One region of the Desulfobacter hydrogenophilus genome, then DNA from elsewhere that is predicted to be linked to it. Evidence: riboswitches for the same ligand, from Rfam matches in the RefSeq annotation. Region 1 holds a riboswitch; the other holds the start of a gene.

Evidence for each region. Region 1 has a riboswitch for cobalamin ahead of EYB58_RS07365 (TonB-dependent receptor). Riboswitches for the same ligand answer to the same signal wherever they lie in the genome.
Region 2: it holds a riboswitch for cobalamin, as region 1 does, so the genes downstream of both, EYB58_RS20085 (sirohydrochlorin cobaltochelatase) here and EYB58_RS07365 (TonB-dependent receptor) in region 1, are expected to answer to the same signal.

Annotation. Positions count from the first base shown of each region.
Region 1 covers NZ_CP036313.1:1,723,805-1,732,162, reverse strand. The annotation lists gene EYB58_RS07380 (ABC transporter substrate-binding protein) at 1-203, shown strand, start outside; gene EYB58_RS07375 (FecCD family ABC transporter permease) at 200-1,207, shown strand; gene EYB58_RS07370 (ABC transporter ATP-binding protein) at 1,204-2,022, shown strand; cobalamin riboswitch at 2,085-2,291, shown strand; gene EYB58_RS07365 (TonB-dependent receptor) at 2,405-2,992, shown strand; gene EYB58_RS07360 (hypothetical protein) at 2,959-3,288, shown strand; gene EYB58_RS07355 (hypothetical protein) at 3,329-3,541, opposite strand; gene istB (IS21-like element helper ATPase IstB) at 3,678-4,421, opposite strand; gene istA (IS21 family transposase) at 4,418-5,674, opposite strand; partial or broken gene EYB58_RS07340 (TonB-dependent receptor domain-containing protein) at 5,863-6,414, shown strand; gene EYB58_RS07335 (2-oxoacid:acceptor oxidoreductase family protein) at 6,515-7,051, opposite strand; gene EYB58_RS07330 (thiamine pyrophosphate-dependent enzyme) at 7,069-7,812, opposite strand; gene vorB (3-methyl-2-oxobutanoate dehydrogenase subunit VorB) at 7,835-8,358, opposite strand, start outside.
Region 2 covers NZ_CP036313.1:4,506,619-4,514,976, forward strand. The annotation lists gene EYB58_RS20060 (precorrin-8X methylmutase) at 1-321, opposite strand, end outside; gene EYB58_RS20065 (cobyrinic acid a,c-diamide synthase CobB) at 318-1,694, opposite strand; gene EYB58_RS20070 (ABC transporter substrate-binding protein) at 1,691-2,614, opposite strand; gene EYB58_RS20075 (ABC transporter ATP-binding protein) at 2,611-3,384, opposite strand; gene EYB58_RS20080 (FecCD family ABC transporter permease) at 3,390-4,427, opposite strand; gene EYB58_RS20085 (sirohydrochlorin cobaltochelatase) at 4,455-5,327, opposite strand; cobalamin riboswitch at 5,587-5,778, opposite strand; gene EYB58_RS20090 (transporter substrate-binding domain-containing protein) at 6,066-8,358, opposite strand, start outside.

The DNA.
Region 1 (8,358 bases):
GGACAAGTAAAAAAGCTGCAATTTTTGAGAAAAAACGGTGGATGGATTTTCCTTCCCTGACATCTGCCGGGAATAACGAAATTCACGTGCTCGATCCGGAAGTGATCTGCCATCCCACACCAGCCAGCTTTGCATCCGGTCTTCAGCGGGTGGCAGCCCTGATTCATCCGGAAATCGGCACTGCAGAAGGGTCCTCCAATTGAAAGCCAATGCCAGGTCATGGGGCCTGTTCTCCCTGGGCCTGTTTATTCTTCTGGTGTTTACAGCAGGCCTATCCTTGTCCGTGGGCAGTGCAGGTATCCGATTTTTTGACATCCCGGAAATCATTGCTGCAGGGCCGGGCAGTCCCGAATACAGCATCCTTATGGGCATCAGGCTGCCGAGAACTCTGCTTGGCATTGCCATGGGCGGGGCATTAGGCCTTGCCGGCACCCTGCTCCAGGGTCTGTTTAAAAATCCTCTGGTGGAACCCTATACCCTTGGGATCTCCGGCGGGGCATCCCTTGGCATCTGCATAAATATCCTGTTCAAACTCTACGCGGTCATCGGCATCATTGCCTATCCTTTATCCGGGTTTGTCGGTGCAAGCCTGGTTATTTTTCTGGTATACGGACTAAACCGCAGCACCCGGCATATCCGTTCCAACCGGATGCTGCTTACCGGCGTCATGATCTCCTATGTGGCCTCCTCCCTTGTCATGCTGCTCATGGCCCTGGCCCGGCCCGACGATCTCCAGGCCATTGTGCTCTGGATTATGGGATCTTTGGATGAACCGGACATGCGTCTGATCCGCATGGCCCTGACGGGGTCTCTGGCCGGCCTTTTTTTCTCCTATTTTTTCTGTTTTGACCTCAACGGCTTGGCCTTGGGCGAAGAAGAAGCCGCAGGCCTTGGGGTGAATACGGCCCGGGCCCGGAAAGGCATCTTTCTCATTGCATCGTTTCTAACCGGTCTGTCCGTATCCATGGCAGGCGTCATCATGTTTGTGGGGCTTATTGTTCCCCATTTCATGCGCCTGATCACAGGACCGGATCACAGAATACTTTTACTGGCCTCCTATCTGTCCGGTGCCGTGTTCCTGCTGATGTGCGATGTGGTGGCACGGACCGTGATCACGCCGCTGGAACTGCCTGTGGGCGTTATTACCGGCATTATTGGCGGCGTGGTGTTCATCTGGGCTATTTCCAGAAAAAAGGGGGACATATGACACCATCGCCGCTGTTAGAAATCCAGGATATCACCCTGGGTTTTGGTCACCGTCGGATATTGTCCAATATCAGCTTTAATGTGCCAACGGGCCGGATTGTTTCAATTATCGGTCCCAACGGCACCGGTAAAACCAGCCTGCTGCGCACGGTTTGCGGGACTCTGGAACCGTTTAAGGGAAAAATTGTGCTCAAGGGAAAGGACATCTGCATCCAGACCCGGGCCGAACTTGCCCGGCAAATGGCTGTGGTCCGCCAGAATCTGGACCCTTTACCCATGCAGGTTCAAGCCTATGTACTGATAGGTCGCCTGCCGTTTTTCAAACCGTTTCAATTTTTTGAAACCCGCAAAGACAGGGAACTTGCCCGGCATTTTATGACGGTCGCGGGCATCGGGGACCTTGCCGATTCCGCCATGGACCAGGTTTCAGGCGGGGAGCGCCAACTGGCTGCCCTTGCAAGGGCGCTAACCCAGGAACCTAAATTCCTTGTGCTGGATGAACCCACAGCGCATCTTGACATCACCCACCAAGTCAGAATTCTGGATCTTATTTCCGGACTGCGGGACAGTCTTGGCCTTACCGTGCTCATGGTAATCCATGATTTGAATCTGGCTGCTGAATATTCTGATAATCTGGTGCTGCTCGACAAAGACAAAGGGCGGATTCATGCTATGGGCGCTCCGGAACAGGTCCTGACCCGAAAAAATATCCAGACCGTATACCAGACCCCTGTCCGGGTGGGGAGAAATCCCAACTCCGGCCGGCCCTGGGTGTTTATAGACAAGGCTGGCGGCCTGAAAGATTCTGAGAGATGAATTCTCAGAATCGTTGTAAAAGCTGTTATCTGTTTGACAAATTCTGTGCATCAGTTATAAAAACACAAAAAAATTGTTCAGGTGTGTAAAAGCACAATGGCAGTTTTAAGAAAAACTGCTAAAGAGGGAATCCTGTGAAATTCAGGAACGGACCCGCCGCTGTGACCGGAAATACGTCTCTGCATTAAACCACTGGTACAAAGTACTGGGAAGGGGCAGGGAAAGCAAGCCCCGGGAGTCAGAAGACCTGCTTGGGCAAGGTGTCGATAACCTCGAGGACTGGGTAGGCACGAAAGATTCTGAGATAGTTTGGGAAATCCCGGATTGAATTTTTTTTGATCCGGTTTTTTTATGCCCGGATGATTACGAGGAGAGAGTGAATATGCAACATCCTGTGGTGAAACTATCTGTGTTTATTTTTGCGCTTTATTTAGCGCCGCTGAACGCCTTTGGGGCAGACCCATCGGCAGAGGAAACAAGTGTTTTAGAAGATGTGGTAGTCAGTGCAACAAGAACGCCGACCCGCATTTCTCAGCTGGGAACTTCGGTTACCGTTATTACGTCAAAAGAAATTGAGGCCAAGCAGCAGATCCAGGTGATTGATGTTCTGCGCAGTGTGCCGGGTGTAAGTGTGATTCAGTCCGGCCCCAAGGGTGCAGCGGTCTCTATTTTTATGCGTGGAACGGCCAATAAACATACCCTGATATTGGTCGATGGCATTGAATTTAGAGATCCTTCGGCTCCTGCAGCCGAGTCAAATCTGTCAAATTTAACAACGGATAATATTGAACGTATTGAGGTTATCAGGGGCCCCCAGAGTGTTCTTTACGGTTCTGATGCCATCGGCGGTGTTATCAACATAATTACGAAAAAAGGACAAAAAAACCAACCGGTTATGTTTCCGTTGAAGCCGGTTCATACAGCACCAAACGTGGCGTGGCCGGCGGCTCTTTTGGCAATGATTATGTGACTGCGTCGATTACTGTCTCCGGTACAAAAACCGATGGGTTTTCCACTGCCAGCGAAGAGGATGGAAATAGCGAAAATGACGGATATGAAAATAAAAGTGCAGGCTTGAAGATCAATGCAATCCCCAGTGAAATTATAGATCTTAATTTTAATCTTCATTTGGCAGAATCTGAATATGATATGGATGGGTTTACGTACGATGCAAATTGGAACTCTGAATTTGGAGATACTCTGGACACCCAAAATACAGATGAAATAACAGGACGTCTTGAAGTGTCAATGGGCACCAGAAATTGAGCCATTTATGGTCATCAAAAATGAGCCACCCCGATTCATTCTATAAACCTCCTTTGTTTTTTTCTGTTGAAGGGTCATGATATTTAAAACCGGCTTCAATCAATATATATTCCAACACTATTCCAACTTCACCTCTTCTTTTGAGCTTATCAAGCATCCACTTTTGTATACGAGCATTGACATGAACCCGCTTTAGGTGTGGTGGTAGTTTGGGCTTTGGCTTTCCCCTGTACCCTCCACGTTTTTCTAACATATGGATACCGCCTTTCGGCAAGACAATCTCTGAAAATGACTGGTATTAGGACTTTTTAGATAAGTGTATAACGCTTTACAAAAAAACAGGGTCATTTTTGAGGTTATTTTCGTCCCATCCTTAATACTGCCCGTATTCATGGCTTTTTACCTTTCAGTCTATAACTGTTACCCTTAATATTAACGACGGCGCTGTGGTGAAGTAGTCGATCAAGGATGGCCGTCACTATGATCGGGTCATGGAACAGCTCTGTCCAGTCTCCGAACGCCTTATTTGATGTGATAATGGTGCTGTTTTTTTCATAACGGTTGGCAATAAAACGAAAGAATAAATTGCATTCTTCCCGGGTGATGGGCGTGTAACCCACTTCATCAACGACGACCAAGGACGATTTATAGTATCCACGGCCCTTACCCGGCTTCCCAGCCTCGTGATCCTTTCGCAGCTTGATAATCAAATCTTCCATGTTAGTAAAATAGATACTCATGCCCGATTGGCATGCCTTCAACGCAAGTGATATCGCAAGATGCGTCTTTCCCACACCAGGAGGGCCAAGAAAAATCACATTGCCTTTTTCACGGATAAAGCTCAGATCAAAAAGCCCCATGATTTTTTGTTTATCCAGACCGGGTTGGAAGGCGAAGTCAAAATCATCTATGCTTTTGATATACGGCAGTCCTGATATCCTTAATGCGGTTTCGATCCGGCGCTGCTCCTTCGCCGCCACTTCTTCTTCAAGCAGTTCATCCAGAAAAGACAGATAACTTTTTCCCTGCTCCTCGGCTGTTTTGGCAAGGCTGCCTAAAACTTCATAGATCCGGGAGAGTTTTAGCCGGCTAAGGTTGGATTCAATACGATCCATTACAAGGGTATCACTCATGAAGACACCTCCTGCATTATTTCTTCATATGCAGAGATGGAGCGAACCTCAACATCCATGTCATATTGTGGCTTCTGGGGACTGATAGTCTGTTTCGCCCGTCCCTTACCTTTTTTACCGTGGTGATATTTGCGCCGATTCATGTCAATGTCCTTTTTCATGTCCTCGTAGAATCTCTTCTTCTGCACCAAATTGCCTTTTGTTGATGGAATCTCATAGGTAACTACCAGCCAACAGTTTTGGAGAATACGTAGCTGACCATCTTTCGGGCGAAGTATGACCTGTTCTCCTACCAGGGTGTGGGGTGTGACATAGCGATTTCCTTGAAAGTGGACAGTGCAGTCTTTATACACCCGCCGGTAAATACGATACGAGGTGTCGAACGTCTGGGGAGGCAGTGCATTTAAATGTGGCTGCTCCCGCTTAAACCGGGTGCTGACTTTCTCATGGGTCGTGCCATGAATCCGTTCATCCTTTTTTATAATCCAAGACCAAAGGTTCTTGTTGGCCCTAACCAGGTTTACAAAGCCGTATCCCCGCCAAAAGCCTTCCCGGATGAAGGTATAAGGACGTTCGACCTTTCCCTTGACCCAGGCGGCATAAGCGGGGGCCACTTTGGGAACAAATCCGTAATGAACGGCAAATCCTATCAGGGTTGAATTAAACTTGTCCTTACCGGTCAGCTTGGCGATATACACATTTTTCATGCGATCATAGAGTATCTGATCCGAGACGCCAGCGAAGTATTCAAAGGCGTGTATATGGCAGTCAAGAAAGCTTGGCATGTCGCATCGTTCGATCAATTCTGTATAGATTTTCCGGGAATATCCCAGAATCATTGAAAACAGATACAGCTTCTTTATACTGCCATCGGGAAGCTCAACCTGAAATTCTCCAAAATCCACCTGGGCCTGGTGGCCGGGTTCGGTCTCAAAGCGCATGTAGGCAATTTTTTGTTTTTGTTTCTTGAATTTACCGACCTTTCGCTTCACGGTTTCATAACTACCGGTATATCCTTGGTTGACAAGACGGTCATAAATCCAGGTGGCGGTGTAATACTCGTCTTCGTCAAGCCAGGCCTTGATGGTGTTGTGATAAGGATCAAGAATACTCGTGCGATGGTATGACTTTGGATTTTTTAAGCAACTTTCCGGGGCTTCAAGATACTTTTTGACGGTGTTACGGCTTATGCCCAGGCGCCGGGCTATGGCCCGCTGGGTCAAGCCGGACCTGTGCAGATCCAGTATATCCAAAATGATCTCCTTTTTTTCATAAACACTCCACTGTTATCCCAGATAAAATTACCAGGATGGCATTTACCCGGGAAATTAAACAGGGGGGAGTGATCCTGCGGTCCCCCCTGTTTAATTCCCTAGTGGCTCAGTTTTAAATGACCATTTTTGGCTCAATTTAACATGACCATCGACATGAGTATTATGGAACTGAAGATCTTGAGCCCGAAGAGAGTATTGGATATGATATCGGCGTTGAACAATCGTTCATGGATAAACAAATTGTTATAGGACTTTCCTGGTTTTGGAATGATATTGATAATTTCATTGATTGGGATAATAACAGCTGGACCTATCAGAACATTGATGGAATAAGAACCCAAGGCATTGAATCAACAATTGCCTGGCATCCCTGTGATTATTTTAATATGCAGCTTGGCTATACGTATACCGACACTGAGGATGATAATGGAGACCGGCTCGACAGACGCCCACTGCATAAAGGTACAGCTGATCTAAATTTTTATCCCACTAAGCATCTGCAGATCCATTTCACTTCAGTCTATGTCAGCGAAAGAGATGACGGCGATGAAAAGCTGGACGCCTATACCCTGGTCAACTTGGCTGTCTCTTATCAAATCTGCAAAAACGTGAAGGTTTTTGGACGGATAGAGAATCTATTTGATGAGGAGTATGAAGAAGTTGGCGGATATGGGACAGCGGATATTTCCGCCTATGCCGGGGTGAAATTAAATTTTTAAAATTTATGAGCCCCCGACCAAAAGCGGAAGAAAGGCTTCTAAAGCACTTTTTTCCGCCTTTGGTGTTTTCTGGGTCCGTTTTTTTAGAGGCCTATTATGGTTATGCCTGGGCGGCAGCTACCCCCCTGTCAAACGCATCCATGTTCAAGGGAATAATTTTTGCTTTGGCGGCAAATTCTTCCTTGATGCATTTTTTTAAAAGATCCAGATCCACCACCTTGCTTTTGGCTGCAAATGCGGCCAAGGCAACGATGTTGGCGGCTCTGACAGATCCGGCCTCAATGGCGATATCATTGACCGGCACCGCCAGCTCGACCACATCCTTGCGCTGGCTTCTGATCGGAATCAGTGATGAGTTAATAAATACAATCCCCCCGGGTTTAACAGTGTCGTCGAATTTTTCCAGGGAGGGCCGGTTCATGGCCACAAGGTGGCTGGGACTTTTTATAATAGGTGATCCAATAAGCTTGTCACTGATTACAACGGTGCAATATGCGGTGCCGCCCCGCATTTCCGGTCCGTAGGAGGGAATCCAGGCGACCTGGTATCCCTGCTTCATTGCGGCATAGGCCAGCAGCTTAGCACTGAGAAGAATGCCCTGGCCGCCGAATCCTGCAAATTTAATTTCTGTCTGCATGGGTGTCTCCCAATTGTTTAGGCGTCTTCAGGGGTTTTATAATCGCCCAGTTCATAGTAAGGCAGCAAAGTTTCTTCGGCCCACTTCAAGGCATCAATGGGCGTCATGCCCCAGTTGGTTGGACAGGTGGAGATCACCTCCACAAAACTGAAACAGGTGTTATCCATCTGGTACTGGAATGCCTTTTTAATAGCCTTTTTACATTTGTTCACCATCTGGGGCTTGAGTACGGCCTGCCGGGTGACATAGCCCGGGGTCACAATTTCACTCATGAGATTGGCCATGCGGATGGGCATGCCTGTCTGGGCTGTATCACGACCGGCCGGAGCCGTCGTGGCACGCTGGCCCGGCATGGTGGTGGGGGCCATCTGGCCGCCGGTCATGCCGTAAATGGCATTGTTGATAAAAATGACGGTGATTTTCTCCCCGCGGTTAGCCGCATGAATGATTTCACCCATGCCGATACTGGCAAGGTCCCCGTCCCCCTGGTAGGTGAATACCATCATATCCGGGCGTACCCGCTTGATGCCGGTTGCCATGGCAGGAGCCCTGCCGTGGGCGGCTTCCTGGAAGTCACAGTCAAAATAATTGTAGATCATGACAGCGCATCCTACAGGGGCGATGCCCACGGTATTTTCCCGGATGCCCAGTTCGTCTATGGCCTCGGCCACCAGCCGATGGACAATGCCGTGGGTACAGCCGGGACAATAGTGGGTGTAATTGTCTGTCATCACCTCTGGTTTAGAAAATGCTTTTCCCATTATTTTCTCCTTGACCGGCGCGTTACCCGATCAGTTCTTTTACGATTTCGATGATTTTTTCAGGTGACGGAATTTCACCGCCGCATTCCCCGTAAAATTCCACCGGTTTTTTGCCCATAACGCACCGTTGGACATCTTCCACCATCTGGCCCATGCTCATTTCAATGCTGATAACGCATTTGCAGCTGTCTTTCACTGCGGCATCATGCACCTGTTTTTCAGGAAAAGGAAATAAGGTCTTGGGGCGGAACATGGCCACTTCAATGCCCTCAGCCTTGAGCATGTCAATGGCGGTGCGGCATACGCGGCTCATGGTGCCGTAGCTTGCAATCAGGACCTGATAGTCCCCATCTGTATTGTACAGCTCATACTGAACATCTTCCTTTTTCATCTGCTCGTATTTGGCCTTGAGATTCAGGTTGTGCTGGTTCAGTTCAGCAGGATCCAGAAACAGGGATTTCACCAGGTTTGACTTTTTGCTTTTCCGGGTGGACATGCCGTTGGTGGCCCAGTCGTCCTTGTTGGTGGGTTCGGTTTTTAAATCAT
Region 2 (8,358 bases), 2.3 Mb from region 1:
GCCCCTTTCCTTTGCCTGGGTCGCCACCTGGGGATCCGCCATGAGGCATTCACACCTGCCGCCGAAACTTGCTAAAAGGTCTTTGCGGATACCGGTTTTGGCCATATTGGTGTCCGTGACCACGGTGCAGCCGTTCCGGATGGCTTTGATCCCGGCCGCTACAGCGCCGTTGGAGATCCTGACCATCTGCATATATTCAAAATCCGCTGTGGTATGAATCATGCGCCGCACAATGTTCCACGCATCCGGGGCAAAATTGTGGGGACCGGCCTCCGCGTCAATGATGGCAAAGCTTTTTGCTTCAATTTCATGGGGCTTCATTTACAAAAATTTTTCCTTTCTTTCTGATATTGAAAACACGCCTGCACAAAATGTTGCGGCACGTCCGGGTTGCTTTTAAAATGCAGGTGCAGGTAGCTGCCAAGGGTCCGGTTCTTTTCAAAACCCGGCACGACTCGAGTACCGCCGGTACGGTCACAGGCATCATACACACTTTTTTCCCCATGGTCATCCAGGCTGGAGTAATGGAACTCATGTCCCCGGGCGGTAACGCCTGTTGGCCCAAGAATCGTGTCTCGGTTCAACCTAATTTCCCGATATCCAAGGGCCCGCAACCGTTTGGACATACGACAGGTAAACCCAAAACATCCGACCATGTCGTGGTGTTGCCCGTCTAAATCTTCCAGGGTACGGCAAAGGGTCATGAACCCGCCGCACTCGGCATAAATGGGCATATTGTTTTTGCAGGCCAGGGAAACAGCCTGCCTGAATCCAGTATTTTGCGTAAGGGTTGCGGCGTGCAGTTCCGGGTATCCGCCGCCAAGATATAGGCCGTCTATGTTGTCCGGCAGATTGGGTTCGAAAAGTGGCGAGAAATAAATAATCTGTGCCCCGGCCTGTTCCAGCAGCTCTATATTTTCAGGATAATAGAAACAGAATGCCGCATCCCGGGCCACCGCGATACGCACAAATGCCGGTTTCTGTTCCAGGGGCGTCGGCGAATCCACAGGAACCCAAGGCAGTGACTCCAGCAGCGCATCAAGATCCATGCAATTTTCTACCAGATCGGCCAGGGCATCTTGCATCTGATCGCCAAGGCCATGGTCGTCACTGGTGACAAGGCCTAAATGCCGGGAAGGAATTTCAATGTCCGAATTCCGACCCACCCCGCCAAGACACGGCATTTTCACATTACCTTCCAAAGCCTGGGTCAGATAGTCCAGATGGATGGCACTACCCACCTTGTTGAACAACACTCCGGTGAATTTAAGGTCCGGGTCAAAATTTTCAAATCCCTGGACCAGGGCCCCGGCACTGCGGGCCATGCTCCGGGCATCCACCACCAGAAGCACGGGCAAATCCAGCCATTTGGCCAGCTGGGCTGTCGAACCGGCCTCGCTCCTGCCGTCATACCCGTCAAACAGTCCCATCACCCCTTCCACCACGGCAAGGTCGGCCTGTCCGGTGTGTTGCCTGAAAATGTCCAAATTGGTCGATTTTTTTAGCATCCAACCGTCCAGATTACGACCGGCAATACCTGTGATGGCGGTGTGGTGCCCCGGATCAATGAAATCAGGCCCCGCCTTAAAGGGAGCAACACGCACTCCACGGCGCTTGAATGCCGCCATCAACCCCAGGGTGATAGTGGTCTTACCGCACCCGGAATGAACACCGGCAACCACAAGCCCCTTCATTGGACACCGCCCTTTTCAAGCATTCCGGGATATAGCATATCCGCAATGGTGTGAATGCCTTTGAGCAGATCCATGGTGGGCCGAGATACGATCTTTTCATCCACAATAAAAATCTGATTTTCCTTTACCGCCCGGATCACATCAAAGCCGGGTTCATTTTTAATCATTTCGATTGTGGGCTGGTTCATGGCGCCTTTCTGGGCTAAAAAAACATCAATCTCATGGGCATGGGATAAAATTCGCTCCTTGCCGTAAAAGGCGATATTGGTGCCTCTCACGGACGGCGCGTCCTGGGCAAGGTTTACACCGCCCGCTGTTTCCAAAGCAAAGATGGCCATGGCACCGGGTGTAAAGGTTTTCATCCGGGAATGAATGGCTTCAAAATAGACCTGTTTTTTATCCGCAATCGCCTGGGTCACTGCCTGAATCCCAGCAATTTCATTTTTGAATGAGCAGACCATCTGCCGTGCTTGATTAACTTTACCGGTCAGGACGCCCAAGGCTATCCAATAGTCAAACATCTCATCCACACTGCCGGGTTGAAGGGAAACAACAATAATACCTGCTTTTTCCATCCCCTTTACCAGGGCGGTATAGGCCAGGTCGATCATGGGCCGGATCAACACCAGGTCCGGCCGGGCAGCCAGAAATTTTTCAAGCCCGTCATGGTAGGAAAATGTTCGTTTACCCGCCCATACGTCCATGGGACAAATCCCGATGATTTCATCATCCAGCCCCAGATTTTTTAAGTTCCGGGTATGGGCACCGTACAGGCTGATAATCCGGGTAAAGGGCGCATCCACCCGAATGCTGCGACCGGCAGTATCCCTAACAACATTGTCGGCATGACTTTGCACCGGCATAGCCCAAAACAAAAGGGCCACAAAAATAACGACTGATATATACTTTAACGGTTTCAATTTAAAAACACCACCTGTTTGCAATGGATGGCTTCATCGAAATAGACCCTGGACGACACGTCAAACACCTCTTTGATCACCGATTCGGTGAACACCTGGTCCACCGGCCCATGGGCGACGGCCCGCCCTTTTTTTAAAAAAAGCAGGGATTGGCAGAACCGGGCAGCCAGGTTTAGATCCTGCATCACACTGATCACCGTCAGGCCCTTATTTTTCACCCTGTCTGCAGCCAGGGTCATAAGCGCCAGGGTATGACGAATATCCAGGTTGGAGGTCGCCTCGTCCAGGATCAGGCAGGAGGGATTTTGGGCCAGGGCCCTGGCAAACACCACACGCTGGCGTTCTCCGCCGGACAGCGCCGTGACATGCCGACGAGAAAAATCGAGAACCCCCGTGGCAGCCATGGCCTGGTCCACAAGTTCCCGGTCTTTTTCTCCAGGCGCACTGAACCGCCCCAGATGGGGATACCGGCCCATCATCACCACCTGATCCACGCTAAAGGGAAAGTTCACCCGGAAATCCTGGGGCACCAGCGCACATTTTTTTGCCAGTTCATTGGCGTTGAAATCATCCAGACACCTGCCGTCCAGCAGAATATCACCGTTTTCCGGTTTCAGATGTCCTGCGATCAAGTCAAGCAAGGTGGTTTTCCCACTGCCGTTGGGACCGAGTATACCATGGAAGCACCCGGACTGCATTTCCAGGCTGATCCCTGAAAATATGGCCCGGGTTTCATAGGAAAAATAGACATCCTTTAATGCATATCCCATGGGCCTTAAAACTTTTGTTTTCCGAAAAACTGCCGTTTAAACACATAACAGAAAAACGGCCCCCCGATCAATGCGGTGAGCACCCCAATGGGCAATTCTGAGGTCAATACGGCACGGGTAAAGGTATCCGCGCACAGCAGCAGCACCGCCCCGGCCAGAAGAGAGACCGGCATCAGCCACTGATTGTCCGCCCCCACGATACCGCGCATCATATGGGGCACCAAAAGCCCCACAAACCCGATAATACCGGATACGGACACACACACGGCGGCCATGAGCGACGCGGCGGCCAAAAGAATTAGGCGTGATTTTTTCACGTCCACGCCAAGGGAAGCAGCAGCCCGGTCGCCCAGGGACATAAGATTCAAGTCCCTGCCAAAACACAGACACACCAAAACGCCGATGCTTACAAAGGAAAGAGAAAGCCCCACATCCATCCAGGTTTTGGCGGAAAAACTGCCCATGAGCCAGAAAATGATCACGGATACCCGTTCATCCGCCGCATATTTTAAGAAACTGATCCCGGCCGAAAGAATGGCGGCAACGATAATACCCGAAAGAATCAGGTTGTTGGATGAATACCCGCCGGCAGTGCCGCCGGACAGGTAGAGCACCACAGCCAAAGTGAGAAGCGCACCGGCAAAGGCGCACAGCCCCACACTTAACCCCTGAAAGTAACTCATGTTGAAAAAAAAGGCCACACAGGCCCCAAAGGCGGCACCGGCTGAAATGCCAAGGGTATAGGGATCAGCCAGGGGATTTCTCAAAATCCCCTGGAACACCACACCGGAAATGGAAAGCCCAGCGCCCACAATGGCGGCCGTCAAGATTCTGGGAAGGCGCACATCCCAGATAATGGCCGAAGCCAGCGCATCCACAGGGCCCCGGCCGCAAATCTTTTCCCAGATCACGGTCAACACCTGCACAAAGGGCAGGCGAACCACGCCCATTGCCGCAGACACAACAATGACCCCGCCCAGCAGCAAGCCAAGACCCATCAGCACCCGGGCGGGAGAACTTTTTATGCCTGTTACAGTCGGCATATAAAAATAGTTTCCTTTTAACTTCGATTAATTAAAGTGAGCCATTACCTTTGCTAACTGACCCACCCAAATGTCGGCAAACGCATCATATTCAGCAGTACCCTTAAGTACGGTCTGACAAGAGAATCCCGCCTTGGTAAGCTGGGACTTCCAGGAATCGTCTTCGTCGCCGGCCATATCATTTTTGGCATGGTCACCGGCGACAGACATAAAGGGCATGACCCAGACTTGTTTAACCTTTTTTGCCTTAAGCCAGGCAATGACATCCCCAAGTTCAGGATACCCTTCCACGGTGCCCATAATAATGTTGGGGTCTTTTTGCTGAAGCTGCCAGTTCATCGCAGAGTAATAAATATTTCCCGGATGGTGGGTGCCATGCCCCATGAGCACAACAGCTTCTTTTGCCTTACGCGCCTTGGGCAGCGTGGTAATGATCGCATCAACCGCTTTGCCAACCGTGTCCTGGGCACCCAGCATGGGAAAGCCTAAAATGAGCCTGTCAAAACCACCGGGCATGGCCCTGAAACCATTCACGGTCATGGTCAGCTCATGGTACTCTTCGCCTGGAATGGTGTGAAGGGACTGCACTGCCACATGGGTATATCCGTCATCCATCATTTTGGCCAGGGCCTGGGCCGGGGAAAGAAGAACCTCACCCTGTTTGGTCAGTTTATGCCGGATAATATGGGAAGTATAAGCCCACACCACATCAACGCCGGGAAACGCCTTTTTCACTTTTGCCTCAATGTTTTGAAAAGAAACCTTTGCAGACGCTTCACTGGTACCAAACGCCACCAGCAAAATGCCTTTTTTCATATCTCTTACTTCTTTGTGGGCATATGCATTTGCTGCACACAAAACCATGGTCAAAATAACTGCTGCGGAAATCAACTTTCTCATACCACTTCTCCTTATTATCCTGATGTTAAAAGAACGCAGGCAATCCATCCAGCACCTGCTCCGGGTTAAAAACAAAAACCGCCAGGAATATATTTGCCCAAACATTCCTGCCGCCATACTCCCCAAAGAAGCGATCCCGCATATAGGCCGGCCCCAAAAAACAAAACAGCCCTTCAAGCCTTTGATGACTTGAAGGGCTGCACCCAGTTTTCTTGGCCCTGTAATATTTATGTCTGCGTCAGCAGCTCCCTCCGCATAACGCACATCATCAGCTCAGGCAGGTCTTCTGGCTCCCGGATCATCCAAATACCTGCGCCTTCCCATACGCCTTGAAAAAAACGAACAGTGGCAATGTGCAGGTTTTGTCCCCGGTTACAGCGGCGGGACCGCTCCCGATTCTCACGGGATTCCCTGTTAGGCCCAAACGGGCACCTCAACACAAAATGTATGATTGCGTAATAAGATTCCCCTGTCAAGCGTACTTTGGGGAGAGGACAAGACAATCGCATGTAACTTGCCTGTGGTTTTGACCATGGGCCTTAGTTGCCCATACGAATTATAATCCTTTTTTAAAACGTTGACCCGGCTTTCTTCTTTCATAAATTTTTCCAGGTGTTCACTATACCCCGAGCAGATGATTATGGTTTGCCTTTTCATCCGTCTTCTTCGTTGTGTCAATGGGTACATATATTAATATGCTCCCATTGCCACGCCTTGAATACGAACGAAAATTCTAAATCATATTTTGGAATGTTTTATTCCGATCATGGGCTTAATTGATGTCTTTTGTTTTTCAAGTAATTCATTTACATTTTTTACTAAATCCGTCAGTAAAAGTGGCTTATCGAGAAATTTTGAAACCTTGAGGTCCTTTGCTTTCTCCTTGTTTAAATTTTCACTGTAACCGGAACAAATAATAATAGGTATGTCAGGACGAATTTCTAATATTTTTTGTGAAAGTTCAGTACCTATCATTTTGGGCATTGCCATATCAGTAATCACCAGATCGAAATCGTCTGGATTAACTTTGAATAAATTCAATGCTTCGGTACTGTCTTGGAGACCAGTTACACGATAGCCATTATTTTTAAGCGCTTGCACTCCCAATTTGACAATTGATTCTTCATCATCTACCAATAGAATATGTTCATTGCCGGCTTTCCTTGAAAGACGAATTGAATCCTTTTTTTCAATGTCAAAAGCTTGATCGGTAATCGGCAAGTAAATTTTAAAAATTGTTCCGGTTTTATGTCCGCTTTCAACACTTATCCCACCATTAAAATTTTGAACAATGCCATATACAACCGACAACCCCAGTCCGGAACCCTTTCCAACTTCTTTTGTGGTGACGTATGGTTCAAAAATTTTATCTTTTATACTTTCGGGAATACCAATGCCGTTATCTTTGACACTTAAACATAGGTATTCTCCTTTAGGCAGGTCGAATTCGTGGGGAGGATTGCGTTTTTCCAAACCAATAATTATCTCACCTTGATCTTCTGTTATTGCATGATAGGCGTTCGTACAAAGGTTTAAAAGGATTTCATGAATTTCAGAATCATCACACAAGACAGCGTCCTGATCATCATAAAGATCGCTCGTTAAATTAATATTCGCCGGAATAGTGGCTCTTAGCAATTTCAGTGTTTCTTTAATCACGGGCTGAAGGATTGTTGGCTTCAATTCCGGTTCCTTTTGCCTTGAAAAGTGGAGAATGCGTTTAACCAAATCTCCGGCACGTTTTGCACCATCCAAAATATCTGTTAAATTTTCCTGTACAGGATGATCTTTGGGTAGTTCATCCTGTGATAATTGGGTGAATCCAATAATGGGGTAAAGTATGTTATTAAAATCGTGTGCAATGCCCCCGGCCAATTGTCCGATCGATTCCATTTTTTGAGATTGCTGGTATTTTTTCTCCATTTCTTTGAGTTCTGTAATATCTGTAGCAATTTGAATCCTGACCAGTCTTCCATCTGTCCATTCTATTGCACGATCATGGTTGATATACCATTTGCCGGTTAAAGGATTTCTATCCTGCCATACACAAACATCATCCGGTCTACCATTTTCATCAACCAATTTATCATTGGTACAAAAAGAACAGGGTTGCGTTTCCCCTCTAAACACTTTCCAGCACGTTTCTCCAGTGAAATCCCTGCCAAAGCTGTTGACCATGTATTTATTCATAAATAATATTTCATATGTATCCATGTCAGCGACATAAATCGTGGCATCGATACTGTCTAAAACAGTCAAGAATCTCTCATGGGATGCTCTAAGTGCATCCTCCGCCTGTTTACGTTCGGTAATGTCCACAAGCGAACCGACGATGGCTGTAACTGAACCATTCTCAACTAATGGGGCCTCCCTAACTTCAACAATAATTTTCCTGCCGTTTTTATGCCGCATCTCAAGTTCATACGTGGGCTGTCGTTTTCCAGTTCGAATCGCTTCCTGGGTCAATTCAATTGCCTTTGCGTTCATGGGATGATCCGTAATTAAATCGGTCCAGAGGTTCCTTACTTCTTCCGGTTCATAGCCAAGGTACTGGCTGACTTGAGGACTGACGAATGTTGCTTTGTGATCTGATGTGTGTGAATAAAAAAGGTTGGTACTGTGTTCAATAATATTTTTCAACCTGGATTCGCTTATTTTCAGAGCGTTTTCGGCTTGCCTTCGTTCTTTAATTTCAAGCGTGAGTTTTTTGTTCCAATGGTAAAGTAACAATATGATTATGGTAAAGACGATGCTGAGTGTGCCGACCCATTTCAGAATAACAGTCCAGTTTATTTTTTGCTCAATCTGAACCGTGAACCATTTTTGTATGATGGCATCCACATCTTCTTTGGGAATTATGCTAATCGTTTTATCCATTATACTGACCAGTTCCGGCAACGCGTTGCCTACCAGATAACCATACGGTTCTGGAGGCATGTCGACAGGACCTAAAATTTTCAAAGAGGGATACTTGTGCAGGAGATGACCAACCATCAGCAGCCCCCCCATCAACGCATCTGCTTTTTTCGAC